3 linked regions of the Zymomonas mobilis subsp. mobilis ATCC 10988 genome follow. The protein of the gene in region 1 interacts with the protein of each later gene in a pairwise test. Links are inferred from orthologs where the notes say so. Each region holds a gene or a part of one and is shown in the gene's direction. Other genes may lie near its edges.

Region 1 (6,455 bases):
AAACCGGCGCTCCACTCGCGGCCAAGACGGCGGCGGCTTCGCTCTTGTCGGAAGGTTGTTCGGCCATCTGATCGACCAGATGGGCAACTTCCTGTTTGACTTCTTCAATACCGCGCCGTCTGACCGCTACCGTTGGGATAACCTTGGCGCCCAGCTTTTCAGACAACAGATTGATATCAATCTTCAAACCATCACGCTCGGCCATATCGACCATGTTCAGCGCGAAAACAGTTGGAATCTTCAAGCTCAATAGCTGCAAGGCAAAACGCAAATGAAGCCCAAGATTGGTTGCATCCAAAACGACAAGCAAGATATCCGGTATTTTTTCATTCGGCATCTGGCCGAATAAAACATCACGGGTCACCCGTTCATCGGCACTTCCGGGATCAAGACTATAGGTGCCGGGCAAATCGACCACTTCAACAGGGCGACCATCCGGCAAAGCCATGTGGCCATATTTTCGTTCAACCGTCACCCCGGGATAATTGCCGACCTTCTGATGCGCGCCGGTCAAGGCGTTGAATAAGGCAGATTTCCCCGTATTCGGATTGCCAACCATGGCAATCAAAGGGTTGTGGTTGTCAATAGAGGGGGGCGAATTATCTTCGCAATGTCCGTTCATGGAAGTCAGGCCTGTCCTACAGTTGATCGGGAAGAGGACGCTTTTTCCGAAAGGGCTGGTTCCGGTGCGGCATCAGGGTCTTTAACAGAAATAACCGAAGCCTCTTGCTGTCGAATAGCAATCAATATTCTATCAACTCGACAGGCAATCGGGTCACGACTGATCGGGGCAAAATGCTGTAATTCGACTTCGGCACCTTTATGAAAACCCAAATCCCGCAAACGGCGTCCGATTTCTGGGGGTAACGCAGACCAATCGATATCCGTGATAACCGTTGCTTTCTTTAATGGCATCTCATTAAGGCGCATAGTTATTATCCTGTTCAAACCAGATTATGTTCTGTTCTTTCGCTCTTTATTAACGCCAAAACCATAATCCAAAAGTCATTCTCTTTATCTATAATGACAATATCCGATATAAGACATGCCTTGTCATAAATGGGCGGATAATGCAACTGCTTATCAATATAATGTAATATTATAACATAACAATGTTAGGTAAATCTGGCTTCACAAAGTTACTTTCTTTTACGAGGAAAGATTTTCATCAAACCCCGTTCTTTGCTATTCAAATCAAAATATTTCCATATAAAAAATACGGTTGAAAACTGTTCTTAGGACAGGCACCACCTTATTTTGTCTTTTTAGCCTTGGGTCACTCTATGCCTTATACTCCCTTCGTTCCGTTACGGATTTTTTCCGGTTTTACCATGTTGGAAGGAGCGATCGAGCCAAAAGACATCACCCAACATGCCAAAAAAATGGGTTTTCCGGCGGCGGGTATTTGTGATCGTAACGGCCTTTATGGCGTGATGACTTTTTCCGACAGCGGGAAAAAAGACGGGGTTCAGCCGATCATCGGCAGTCTGCTTGCCGTCGCTCGTCCGCTGCGTGGCGGGGAAGCCAGTGGGCAGGAATTAAAAATAGATTGGCTGTCGCTCTATGCACAGGATGAAGACGGCTATAACAATCTTTGTGCCTTGGTATCCCATGCCCATCTTGGCCGTCCGCTCGAATTGCCGCCCCATGTCTCGATGGAATTTCTGGAACAGCATAGTCAGGGGCTTCTCGCGCTTACGGGGGGTAAAGAAGGCGCTTTGGCACGCTTAATGGCGGAAGAACAGCAAAGCGAAGCCGAAGCCTATCTGACCCTTTTACAAAAAATATTTCCCGATCGTTTGTATATCGAGCTTTCCCGCCGTTCCGAAGAAATCGAGGAAGCCGCCGAAGAGGGGCTGATCGACTTGGCTTATGATCGGGATATTCCGTTAGTTGCCACTAACCCAGTGTGTTTTTTGGAAGCCGATTTTCATCCTGCCCATGATGCGATGCTCTGCATTGCTGATTCCGCTTATGTGGACAGCCCTGATCGGCGGCATAGTTCTCCCGAAGCATGGATGAAATCCGGCGAAGAAATGGCGCGGTTATTTGAAGATATACCAGAGGCCATTCAAAACAGCTTGGTGGTCGCGCAACGCTGCGCGGTTGCGGCTCCAGTCCGCAAACCGATTTTGCCCAGCCTTGCCGGTGACCGCGAAGGCGAAACCCTGATGCTTCGGAAAGATGCTTGGGCAGGGCTAGAAGCACGATTGGCGGCTATGACGACGCCCGTCGATCGCAAAGCCTATGAAGAACGGCTGCAATATGAATTAAATATCATCGAAAATATGGGATTTCCGGGTTACTTCTTGATCGTTGCCGATTTTATCAAATGGGCAAAAAGTAACCAGATCCCTGTCGGACCCGGACGCGGTTCTGGTGCCGGATCGGTTGTCGCATGGGCATTGACGATTACCAATCTTGACCCTTTGCGGTTGGGCTTGCTGTTTGAACGTTTTTTGAATCCAGAACGTGTGTCTATGCCGGATTTCGATATCGATTTCTGCGAAACGCGGCGCTCCGAAGTAATCAGCTATGTCCAGCATAAATATGGCCTCGACCATGTGGCACAGATCATCACCTTTGGACGGATGAAGGCGCGCGCCGTTTTGAAAGATACGGGCCGCGTTTTACAAATGAGCTATGGACAGGTGGATCGTCTGGCTAAATTGGTGCCCAGTCAGGCCAGTGATCCTTGGACATTGGACAGGGCATTAAACGGCGTGCCTGAAATCGCCTCGGCTTATGAAAATGAAGAAGATGTCCATCGCCTTCTTGATCTCGCGATGAAGCTCGAAGGTCTGCCGCGTCACAGCTCAACCCATGCCGCAGGGGTGGTCATCGGGGACAGGCCGTTACATCAATTAGTGCCCCTTTATCGCGATCCGCGTTCTGATTTTCCGGTGACGCAATTCGATATGAAATATGTCGAAAAAACCGGATTGGTGAAATTCGACTTTTTGGGGTTAAAAACCCTCTCGGTGCTGAACAAAGCGGTTCAAATGCTGAAAGCGCGCGGGGTAGAAGTTGACCTCGATCATATCCCCTTGGATGATGAAGCCGTTTTTGAATTGCTGAAACAGGGTGACACTGTCGGGGTGTTCCAGTTGGAATCCGAAGGGATGCGCCGCACGCTTGCTGCGGTGAAGCCGACCCGTTTTGAAGACATCATCGCCCTTGTTGCGCTCTATCGTCCGGGGCCTATGGATAACATCCCCAGCTTTGGCGCGCGTAAAAATGGTGGCGAAGAGATTGTCTATCCCCATCCTCTGCTCGAACCTGTTTTGAAAGAAACCTATGGTATCATCGTTTACCAAGAACAGGTGATGCAGGCCGCGCAGGTTTTGGCCGGTTACTCCCTTGGGGAAGCCGATCTGTTGCGGCGCGCCATGGGTAAGAAGATTCAATCAGAAATGGACGCGCAACGCTCGCGTTTTGTCGAAGGCAGTAAAAAACACGATATTACAGAAAATCAAGCGAACCAACTTTTCGACTTGATTGATAAATTCGCGGGCTATGGCTTCAATAAAAGCCACGCTGCCGCCTATGCCCTTGTTGCGTATCAAACCGCATGGCTAAAAGCCCATTACCGCGCCGAATTTTATGCCGCCGCGATGTGCTTCGATATGGCTTTGACCGACAAATTACAGGTCTTTGTTGATGATATGCGCCGCTCTGGTTTGCGCTATCTCCCGCCTGATATCAATCGCAGCCAATCCGATTTTACGGTGGAAGATGGCTGCGTTCGCTATGCCCTTGGTGCTTTGAAGGGGGTAGGTGAAAAGGCGATGGATGATATCTGTCAGGAACGTGAAAAGAACGGCGCGTTTAAAAGCCTTGATGATTTTGCCAATCGCATCAATCCCGAACATCTTAACCGGCGGCAATTGGAAAGTCTTGCTTCCGCTGGTGCCTTTGACTCTCTTGGGGTGGATCGCTGCGCTGTCAAACAGAGCAGCGAAATGATCATTGGCACGGCGGCTAATATCCACCGTATGCGGAAAAGCGGGCAGGGTGGCCTTTTCGGTATGGAAGAAATGGCGATGCCTTCCATCAAATTACCGGAAGACAAAATATGGAGCCTGACCGAACGGATGAATGCCGAAAAGGAAGCCTTCGGTTTCTTCTTCTCTTCGCATCCGATCGACAATTACCGCTCTCTGCTTTCCGGCTTACGGATCAGAAGCCGCGCTGATATTAACCGTCTGGCACCGCCTTCCTATCCACAAGATGATGAAAATCCACAAGATTATCGTAAAAAACGGATCGCGACCCAAATGGCGGCGATGATCGAAGATGTCCGCTGGCGGGATTCTGCTCGTGGGCGGCGCTATATGATGGTCGCAGCTTCGGACGCTTCCGGCCAATTTTTTGCCAGTTGCTTTGATGAAAAAGCGACCAAAGACTTGGAACAGGCGGCCAAGGAAAAAGCCTGCGTTCTCATGGATGTCGAATTGGATTGGCGACCGGGCGACGAAGCTCCCCGTGTCTCTATCCGTGCCATTCAGCTTTGCGAAAATTTAGCCCCCTCTGTCCGCCTGAAAATGACGGTCGCAACAGGCGAAGCCGAAGCCCTACCAGCCCTATCGGAATTGGTTAATCGCTATCGCGGCGGGCAAGGGGAATTATATATCCGCGCGCTTTTGCCTGATGGCGCTTCCACCGATTTTCTGGTTGGTCGCCATTATATCCTAAGCGCCGAATTAAAAGCCAAAATCAAACGCCTGTCCGGCATCCAAGCTGTCGATCTCAAATCTTTTGTCGAAGAAAAACAGGCCAACAGCCAAAAACAGCCCGCCTATGCCTAAAGGTTATGCGGCAATCAAAAAAAAAGCCTCTCACAGTGGGAAACACTGCGACAAAAGGCGGTGCCACGAAAAGCCATGTCGCGGGGTAAAACCTCACATCATGACTTAAAGATAGGCATTTTAACCCCGTCTTATCGGGGATTTATTGTCACCCTGCTGTCATTTTCAGAAGCCTATTCATAAAGACGATAAAATTATAAGGAAGATAAAAAAATCTTTTACCTCTTTTGAATACTTGCCTCTCCTATAGGGGGCATGGTCATCACATTTCAGCTATTTTATTCTTTCTCGCCACAAGACTATTTAAAGCCTGCCATGTAAGGCCTTTTATCTAGGTTTCGCTGCCAAAAATTTTATACATTTTTGAAGCGATAATTTGAAATCGCATTTTTGGGGACAAAGATAGAATAGGTTGAGACTCAACAAACGAGGAATAAAAAATTTTAGTTTTTTCCCCTGACCGAACGATGCCGCCGGTCGCGCTCATCCCAAAATAATCGGTTATATTGTTATATTTTTAATGGGATACTTTATGTGCCTCGAACAGGCTTCCCTACAAAACTTGTTCTCAATTTATCTCTAAAAATCTTAAATTATACCCTTTGTCAACAGAACCTAGTGCCGGTTTTATTTCAACGTGGGCCGCTTAGGAACACTTTACGTTCCTTCAAACGCCTTGCCGTCAGCACAGTGATCCTTATGCCTTTGAACTAGGTTTTGTTGACAAAGGAAGGCAACCACAATTTTACGGCCGCGAGATGAAGGAAGGCGAGGAAAGATTTTCTGGTTTTGTCATAGCGTGTGGCAATGCGCCTGAACTGCTTCAGCTTATTAAACATCCAATACAATGACGGTCTTTGTGGCTCTGTCAATTATAAAGAATAGGCTTTTTTCGATTGGAACGAGGCGGGATAATAGGAAGGATGCCTCGAAAGAGTAGTTTTTCGCGGAACCTATCGCTATCATATCCTTTATCGGCGAGAAAACAGCGGGGCGTTGTCACAGGGATATCTATCAAGCTATCAGACCCAGAATAATCAGAGACCTCACCACTGGTTAGTATGAAAGCTAGAGGTAGAGAACCGCCATCAGAACGGACGCATAAGGCAGATTTTGACCATCCCCTTGTTCCCAATAACTATCCTTTCCGTCGCCATCTCCTTTATCGACTGCTTTGTGAGCAGTGGGGCGGATGACAAAAGAATACTAATTTAATTAGGGCTATAGTTATGCCCCTAGGCAAGACAATCTCCCAGTAAATTAAAAAAACAGCTTCCCCAGCTTTCAAAGCGTTCCACAGATTCCGCTGACTTCGATGATGAGCCTTTTCTCAATTTTATAAAAATCGCGGTGTCTCTTTCCTTGAGCCAGCTACTCAAAAAACGCCTAACAACACCAAAACAGGCCGTCTTTTACACAAGACGACCTGTTATATTTAAAACAATTCAGTGTTTTCTAAATCTAAAGGATAATATCCTCTTCTTGTAAGCGTTTCAGGCGCAAGGCCAGCATTGCCATACCAACGCCTTCACTGACAAAAGCGAAGCCGACGGCCAAACCCAAAAAGGCCAAAGATGTCTTGTCGCTTGAAAAGAATAGGAACAATGCGATCAAGCTATTCACAATACCCCGTAAAAGCAGCCAATT
Region 2 (4,058 bases), 940 kb from region 1 along the record:
ATTAAGAATAAGATCATATCTTTTTTGCCTCAAAAAACAAAAGACGCAAAAAAAGATCGGTTTTTCCCGAAAAAAAGCTATTCTGACCTTTGTCAAAAATTGCTTTCAGGAAAATTTTATGGCGCTTATTCTCGCTTCTTCTTCCAAAATCAGATCAGCCCTTTTGACTGCCGCCGGTGTGCCTTTTGCCATCCAGACTGCCGAAGTTGAGGAGACCGCGATCAAGGAAAAATGGCAGGCTGAAAAGCGGGATAATAGCCAGCTGGCGCTCACTCTCGCCGAAGCCAAGGCACAAGCCGTCGCGGATCATTATCCCGATGATCTTGTTTTAGGGTGTGACTCAACTGTCATGACGGAAGAAGGTGCCTTGTTGAGCAAGCCCGTCAGCCGACAAGATGCCGCCGATCATCTCCGGTTATTGGCTGGAAAATCACATATTCTGACCAGTGCCGTCGCCATTATTGAAAAAGGCAAAACGGTTTTTCGCCATCACGACAGCGCCACTTTGACGATGCGCGCTTTTTCCGACAGCTTTCTCTCTCATTATCTTGATCAGGAATGGCCAGAAATCGGCTATTGCGTAGGTGGCTACCGCCTGGAAGGCCTCGGTATTCAACTTTTTGAAGCTATCCAAGGCGATCATTTTACGATTATGGGGCTTCCACTGCTTCCTTTGCTTGCCTATTTGCGTAAAGCCTCAATAGTAGAGGCATGAGCAATACAGAAAATAAACGCCCCGTCCCCGCCACTGCCGGTGTGATCGGTTGGCCAATCGCCCATAGCCAGTCTCCGGCGCTGCACCGCTTTTGGTTGGAAGCCTGCGGCATCAATGGCGATTACAGTCGTTTTCCCGTGCATCCCGACCATCTCGCCCAAGCTATCAAGGCGTTACCCGCATGGGGGATGCGCGGGGTCAATGTCACGGTGCCGCATAAACAAGCTGTCATTCCGTTACTGGATGAGATTGACCCGCTGGCTGAAAAAGCAGGCGCCGTAAATATTGTCAGGGTAGCCGAAGACGGTCGCTTGCAAGGCTATAACAGCGACATTACCGGCTTCATGGAAGCACTCCAACCAGCCATAAAAGCCCAAGGGGCAGGTCTGCGGAAAGCCTTCATCGTTGGTGCGGGTGGAGCTGCTCGCGCCGTGGCTTTGGGGCTGACCGAGGCCGGTTTCACCTGCCAGATCGTCAACCGCAATTTTGAAAAAGCCCGCGCTTTGGCAAGGGATATCGGGGCATTGCGCGGCGACATCGAATTTCACAGTCTGGAAGACAATCGCGAACCCGAATTTACGCTTCAGGATGGCGAATTAGGGGTAATCGTCAATGCCACGACTTTGGGGATGTCTGGCCAGCCGCCGCTTGATCTCAGCCTTGAAAAGGTCGATCCGCGCAGTCTTGTCTATGACATCGTTTACGTTCCTTTGGAAACGCCTTTGTTAAAGGCCGCAAAAGCGCGCGGGATGCAGACAATAGACGGTCTTTCGATGTTGATCGGACAAGCTGCCGCCGCCTTTGAACTCTTTTATGATCGTAAACCCCCGCGCGACCAAGATCAGGCTTTGCGGGCGTTACTGACCAAGAAAGCATAAACAAGGGATCATATGATTATTTTAGGCCTGACCGGCTCCATTGCCATGGGGAAATCAACGGTTTCCCGTCTTTTTACGCAAATGAAGCGCCCTGTTTTTGATGCCGATAAAGTCGTGCATCAATTACAAGCCCCTAATGGACGATTACTCTCCGCAATCGGTCAGGCCTTTCCTGGGGTTATTGATGAAAAAGGCGTGAACCGCCAAAAACTCGGCGCACAGCTCCTACAAAAACCCGAAGGTTTTCGCCGCCTCGAAGCAATCATCCATCCAGCCGTTGTCGAAGAACTCCATCTGTTTTTACGAAAAAACCGCAGTCACCCTCTGGTGATTGTCGATATCCCTCTGTTATTCGAGGCCGGTTTTACCCGTTCGGTCGATTATATCGCGGTGGTTTCCGCGCCCTATTGGATACAAAAAAGACGGGCATTATCGCGCCCCAATATGACCGAATCACGCTTTCGTGGATTGCTGGCACGCCAATGGCCAGACCGCAAAAAAAGACAACAGGCCGATTTTATTATTGAGAATGGCCGCAATATTATCGCCCTTGCCGCGCAAGTCAGGCAGATCACCGGTTGCCTTGTCGGACAAGGTAGCCGATAGTGCCGTTATGCGCGAAATTGTCTTTGATACCGAAACCACCGGCCTCAGCCCCATTAACGGCGATCGTCTGGTTGAAATCGGTTGTGTCGAGCTGATCAACAAGGTTGAGACAGGTAACAGCTTTCATTGCTATTTTAATCCCGAACGGCCAATGGATGCCGTCGCGGAATCGATCCATGGTTTGTCTGATGCCTTTTTGGCAGACAAGCCGCTTTTTGCCGACAAAGCGCAAGAATTGCTTTCCTTTATCAAATTGTCGCCTTTGGTCGCCCATAATGCGGCCTTCGATTTTGGCTTTTTGAATTACGAATTGGATAAATGCGGCCTTCCGACCATTTGTATGACCCGAATGGTCGATACCTTGGCGATTGCGCGCGGCAAACATCCCGGTGCCAAACATACCCTTGACGCATTATGTACCCGCTACGGTATTGACCGCAGCCATCGTGTCAAACATGGCGCCTTGCTCGATGCCGAATTGCTGGCACAGCTTTATGTCGAACTGACAGGCGGACGGCAAATCGGTATGGCCTTGGATGACAATAACGGCCAATCCGATGGACGCTTGTCTGTCCCGAACACGGTTTCCGGTCTACCTCGTAATAAAAAGGTCAAAAGACAACCGAGACCCCACGAGGCCAGCCCACAAGAATTATTGCGTCACGGCGCGTTTATCGACAAAATTTCTAATCCTGTCTGGCGTCGGGCGTGAAACAAAATCTAGGTTTCTGACGTTAATAAAGACGGATGTGATCATTTTCTCTTTTTGAGAGATTTGGGGCTTATAAGTTACAAGATTTTTTAAGTGCATGGAGGGAGTCAAGATGGATATCCGTATTTCCGGCCATCAGATTGATACGGGCGCGGCTTTAAGAGAATATGTCAATGACCATCTTAGCCAGATCGTCAGCAAATATTTCCCCAAATGCCTAAGCGCCTCTGTCACTTTCGGTAATCGTCGCCACGCTATTATTTCCTGCGATATTATTATCCATGCCATGCGGGATATTATTCTGAAAGCAGGCGGCATAGACAAAGACGCCCATGCCGCTTTCGATCAGGCCGCCGCCAAGATTGAAAAACAATTACGGCGACATCACCGACGTTTACAGACCCGCATCCAGCAAAATACGCCTTCTATTGATGAAGCCGCTATCGCCCTTACGGAGGCAACAGCCAAGGCGGATCAGGATAACGCGCATTATACGGTCTTTGACATTGAAGAGGATGAAAAAGAACAAGGCGATCATCCTCCCGTCATTGCCGAAATGCAGGTTGATATTCCAACAGCCAGCGTTTCCGATGCTGTTTTGATGCTCGATCTTCGCAACACGACGGCTTTGCTCTTCGTGAACAGCAAATCGGGTCATCATAATATGGTTTATCGTCGGGTAGATGGTACCATCGGTTGGGTTGAGCCGCGATAGTCGTTAAATATTCAGATAGACGGAGATAATAAACGGGAGAGAGGTCGCTCCCTCTTTTCAAGAGAATTATCGACCCCTCTCCCCCGTTTCCGGAAGGAATATTGCTAGAATTTTGACTTTATTTTCTGAAAGGCCGTGTCTTTCAGAAAATGTCTGATGCTGCGATCTTTGCAATCGTGGGCATATAAAGGCGAAAAAACATGAATGAACTGGCCGATATAATCGCGCCGGACAGGATTGAGGTGAATTTCAATCCTTCTAACAAAAAAACACTCTTCCAGCAGGTTGCCCAATGGGCTGGGCGAGAATTTCTAATTAACCCCAAGGTTATCGCCGAACGGTTACATGAAAGAGAAACGCTCGGTTCGACAGGTTTTGGTCACGGTATTGCGATACCACATGGCAAGCTCGACAGCCTGAAAAAAGTCTCCG
Region 3 (4,064 bases), 1.5 Mb from region 1 along the record:
CGCCCGATTATCGGGGAAAGGGAGTCTTGCTCTTGCCTTTCATCATCTTCTTCCGAATATCATGCTTCCCCTTTTGACGCAGGCCAGCAGCCAATCTGCTTTTGCCTTTATCGCGGAAGCGGCCCTTTCCTATATCGGCATCGGCATTCAACCGCCCTTGCCTTCTTTGGGACGATTGCTGCTAGACGCGCAAAATCTTCTAAATATTGCGCCATGGCTCGCCTTTTGGCCGGGGGTTATGCTTTTCTGGCTGATTGCTTCTTGCCAGATGATTGGTGAAGGCCTGATCCGCTCTCAAGCAGACCATAGATTATGACATTTTTGGCGATCGAAAATCTGACGGTCAAAGCAAAAGACCGCTATTTGTTAAAGGATATCGGATTCCGTATCGGACGGGGTGAAATTGTTGCTGTCCTTGGTGAATCCGGTTCGGGGAAATCCACCCTTGCTCGCAGTATCTTGCGGCTTTTGCCTGAAAATCTGATTTTATCTGGCGCGCTCCGCGTTGGAAAAACCGATCTCATGCAGCTTCCTGAAAAACAGATGAATGACTGGCGTGGCCAAAAGATAGCTTTTATCGGTCAGGATTCTTTACGTTTTCTAGACCCGATGATGACTATTGCCCAACATATCCGCGAAGGCCTCAAGGAAAAATCGACAGAAAATAAACAGCCCTCTGCCATGACCAATGCCTTGGAACAGGTGGGACTTTCTCCCGATATCGCAAAACGCTATCCGCATCAGCTTTCCGGCGGACAAAGACAAAGGGCAGCTATTGCTATAGCCTTGGCGGCCAAACCGGCTTTGTTAATCGCGGATGAGCCCAGTTCTGCACTTGATATGCTGACTGAAGCGCAAATCATGGCGATTTTTGAAAAAGCCACGGGAAACCGTCAAACGGCTATTTTACTTATCAGCCATAATCCCGCCTTGGCGGTCAGAATGGCAGAACGCATCGTGGTTTTAAAAGACGGTCGCCTTGTCTCGAAAATGGCCAGCCGCCGTTGGTGGTCAAATCCAGCAGAGGCGTATAGTCAAGCGATCATCCAATCTTATCATCAGATTTTATCTAGCACGCCCTATGGAAAGGATGCCCCCAAACAATCCCAAAATCACCCGCCCATAATGGATAATCCGCGCCCCTTATTAAGACTGCAAAATCTTTCCTATCAGGAAAAAGACGATCATCGCCTAAAGGATATCTCGCTCGAAATCTATAAAGGCGAAAGGATTGCCATCATCGGGGAATCTGGTGCCGGGAAATCAACCCTACTCAAATTGATATCCGGCCTGCTGCCAGCATCATCCGGTGAAATTTTTTGGGAAAATCAGCCTCTTTCTTTTCAAAAGAAACAAGATCGCCTCGCTTTTTATCAAAAAGCACAAATGGTTTTCCAAGACCCGAACAGTAGTCTTGACCCGGCTTGGACAGTTGAAAAAACCGTCACCGAGCCCCTTGCGCTTTATCAGAAGAAAATATCCTCGGAATATCGGCAGCAAGCCTTGCAATCAGCCCTGAACAAGGCGTCCTTATCCCTCGATCTTCGGCATCGTTATCCGGCAACGCTTTCCGGCGGCCAAGGTCAAAGGGTGGCGATAGCGCGCGCCTTAGTGAACAATCCTGATTTACTGTTGCTGGATGAAGCCTTCTCGGCTCTGGATAGTGTCAATCGGGTTGAAATCGGAAAAGAACTGATGGCGCTCTCTGAACAAGAAAAAATGACTTGTTTACTGGTAACGCATGACCTTGCTTTTGCCCGTTTTTTTGCAACCAGAGTGGTGATTCTCCACCATGGTCATGTTATAGAAGAGAATAATACATATTCTATTTTCACCAAGCCTAATCACCCCTATACACAAAGGCTGATCGAAATATGGCAGAAAAATTATAATCTCCAAGCCTGAAAAGAATTAAGGTTTTTTAAAAAATAATAGATTATAACCTTCTTCCGCCTTTTTAAATCAGGCTTTTAAAAGGGCTTTTATCAATCAGGGATGACCAAACAGTTATGAAAGCAACGATCGAACGCGCGACTTTATTGAAAAGTCTTAGCCATGTTCAATCGGTAGTAGAACGGCGCAACACTATTCCGATTTTATCGAATGTGCTGATTGAAGCGGCCTCCAATGGTTGTGTAAAGCTGATGGCAACCGATCTTGATTTACAGGTCGTTGAAACCTTGTCAGCCGAAGTTGATACCCCCGGCGAAACCACGGTTTCGGCGCATATGCTTTTTGAAATCGTCCGTAAATTACCGGATGGTTCACAAATTCAGTTAAGCGCTGCCGATGGTAAAATGCTGATTGTTGCCGGTCGTTCGCGTTTCAGTTTGGCTACTCTGCCCCGTGATGATTTTCCGGTTATCAGTGAAAGCGAATTGCCAACCCATTTCGCTTTACCGACGGAAAGCTTGAAACAGATTATTGATAAAACCCGTTTCGCTATTTCGGTTGATGAAACGCGCTATTATCTCAATGGTATTTTCCTCCATGTTTTAAAGGATGAAAATGTCATGAAAGCGGCGGCCACAGATGGCCATCGCCTCGCCTGCGTGACTATTCCTGCGCCCGCCGGTGCCGAAGATATGCCGGATGTTATCATTCCGCGTAAATGTGTCGTCGAATTGCGGAAATTGCTGGATGAATGTGAAGACGAAATCAAAATTTCGCTTTCAGCCAGTAAAATTTGCTTTGACCTCGGTCATGCCATTTTAACGTCCAAGCTGATTGATGGCACCTTCCCTGATTATTCACGGGTTATCCCGACGGCCAATGACAAATTATTGAAAGTCAAACCCAAGGATTTGATGCAGGGCGTTGATCGCGTTGCAACCATTGCCAGCGAGAAAACCCGCGCGGTTAAAATGTCTATCGAAGCAGGGAAAATTTCGCTTTCAGTGACCAGCCCTGAAAATGGTATGGCTACCGAAGAAGTCTTGGGCGAATATGATGCCGATCCTTTGGATATCGGTTTTAATGCCCGCTATCTTCTTGATATTCTGGGGCAGATTGAAAGCGATCAGGCCGAAATTCATCTGGCCGAAGCCGCCGCCCCAACCCTGATACGGGATTCAGATCAATCAGCGGCACTTTATGTTTTGATGCCGATGCGCGTCTGATTATAGGTAAAAACTTACCATAAAAAAGCCGCCCTATTCGGGGCGGCTTTTTTGATGCGATATCGTTTAAAGACGGGCGCGAATACCGCCATAAAATGTCCGGCCTAATGTGCCGTAACGATAAGCGGTTTCATAATATTTGTCGGTTAAATTCTCGACCCGACCGAAAACAGTCAGATGCTTTGAAACCGGCATTTCCACCCGTAAATCATACAGGGTATAACCACGATTCATATGGGGATTCAGGCTATATTCGCTATGCACCGTATCCCATGATTTTGATGCCCAACGGACAGCAATTCCGGTAACAAGACCGAATTTCCAATGATAATCAGCCGAACCATTGGCGGTATTTTTAGGTCGTCTTGGTAATTGATAGCCGTAATCAACCCCTTCGGAACGATCCTTAACCGAAGTCCAAGTATAGTTACCGCTTAACGATACCCGTTTAATATCAAGGCTGGCATTGACTTCGACACCATGCGCTGTGCTGCGATTGATATTGTCATAATAGCCATAACGCGGGGTATTGGTATTCGGGACATAACAAATGGAAGGCAATGCCCCATAATAAGGACAGCTTAGATAGGCGATCAGATTATTGGAGGTTCTCTGAAAATAATCTGCGGCAATCGTCAAATGCTTATGAAAGAAACGCTGTTGAAAACCGGCATCCCAACCATGCGATTTTTCCGGTTTCAGATTCTGATTACCGTATTCACTATAGATTTGGTATAAAGACGGCGCGTTAAAACCTTCACCATAATGCGCTCGAAACAGGGTATTGTCGTTGTTAAACGCCCAAACACCACCGCCCGAAAATAGAACATTGCCGCCGAATTTCGAATGATGGTCATAACGGACACCGCCATCAACCGAAAAACCTTTAATAATCTTGCCTTTTATCTGGCCATAAACACTGTTGATATTGATGGTACCGCGCGT

What was found. The genes of interacting proteins can lie anywhere in the genome.
Region 2: the proteins of dnaE (region 1) and dnaQ interact in binary tests that used the Escherichia coli proteins (3 or more experiments, as listed by UniProt). The link is inferred for Zymomonas mobilis subsp. mobilis ATCC 10988 from one-to-one orthologs.
Region 3: the proteins of dnaE (region 1) and dnaN interact in binary tests that used the Escherichia coli proteins (3 or more experiments, as listed by UniProt). The link is inferred for Zymomonas mobilis subsp. mobilis ATCC 10988 from one-to-one orthologs.

Annotation. Positions count from the first base shown.
Region 1 is NC_017262.1:1,831,004-1,837,458, forward strand. What follows is about bases 929-5,008. They hold dnaE (DNA polymerase III subunit alpha), read left to right. Parts: upstream 929-1,283; coding sequence 1,284-4,808; downstream 4,809-5,008. Other genes in these bases: ZMOB_RS08280 (FeoA family protein), read right to left, coding at 929-930. In the rest of the region: feoB (ferrous iron transport protein B), read right to left, coding at 1-622; more of ZMOB_RS08280, read right to left, coding at 628-928; ZMOB_RS08295 (HdeD family acid-resistance protein), read right to left, coding at 6,270-6,455. UniProt on the Escherichia coli protein: DNA polymerase III is a complex, multichain enzyme responsible for most of the replicative synthesis in bacteria. This DNA polymerase also exhibits 3' to 5' exonuclease activity. The alpha chain is the DNA polymerase catalytic subunit.
Region 2 is NC_017262.1:895,536-899,593, forward strand. The notes cover bases 1,188-4,058. They hold dnaQ (DNA polymerase III subunit epsilon), read left to right. Parts: upstream 1,188-2,206; coding sequence 2,207-2,911; downstream 2,912-4,058. Other genes in these bases: aroE (shikimate dehydrogenase), read left to right, coding at 1,188-1,593; coaE (dephospho-CoA kinase), read left to right, coding at 1,606-2,199; hpf (ribosome hibernation-promoting factor, HPF/YfiA family), read left to right, coding at 3,024-3,626; ZMOB_RS03980 (PTS sugar transporter subunit IIA), read left to right, coding at 3,827-4,058. Also shown: ZMOB_RS03955 (Maf family protein), read left to right, coding at 119-715; more of aroE, read left to right, coding at 712-1,187. UniProt on the Escherichia coli protein: DNA polymerase III is a complex, multichain enzyme responsible for most of the replicative synthesis in bacteria. The epsilon subunit contain the editing function and is a proofreading 3'-5' exonuclease.
Region 3 is NC_017262.1:370,930-374,993, forward strand. What follows is about bases 1,188-4,064. They hold dnaN (DNA polymerase III subunit beta), read left to right. Parts: upstream 1,188-2,009; coding sequence 2,010-3,119; downstream 3,120-4,064. Other genes in these bases: ZMOB_RS01700 (ABC transporter ATP-binding protein), read left to right, coding at 1,188-1,905; ZMOB_RS01710 (TonB-dependent receptor plug domain-containing protein), read right to left, coding at 3,186-4,064. Outside these bases: ZMOB_RS01695 (ABC transporter permease), read left to right, coding at 1-316; more of ZMOB_RS01700, read left to right, coding at 313-1,187. UniProt on the Escherichia coli protein: Confers DNA tethering and processivity to DNA polymerases and other proteins. Acts as a clamp, forming a ring around DNA (a reaction catalyzed by the clamp-loading complex) which diffuses in an ATP-independent manner freely and bidirectionally along dsDNA.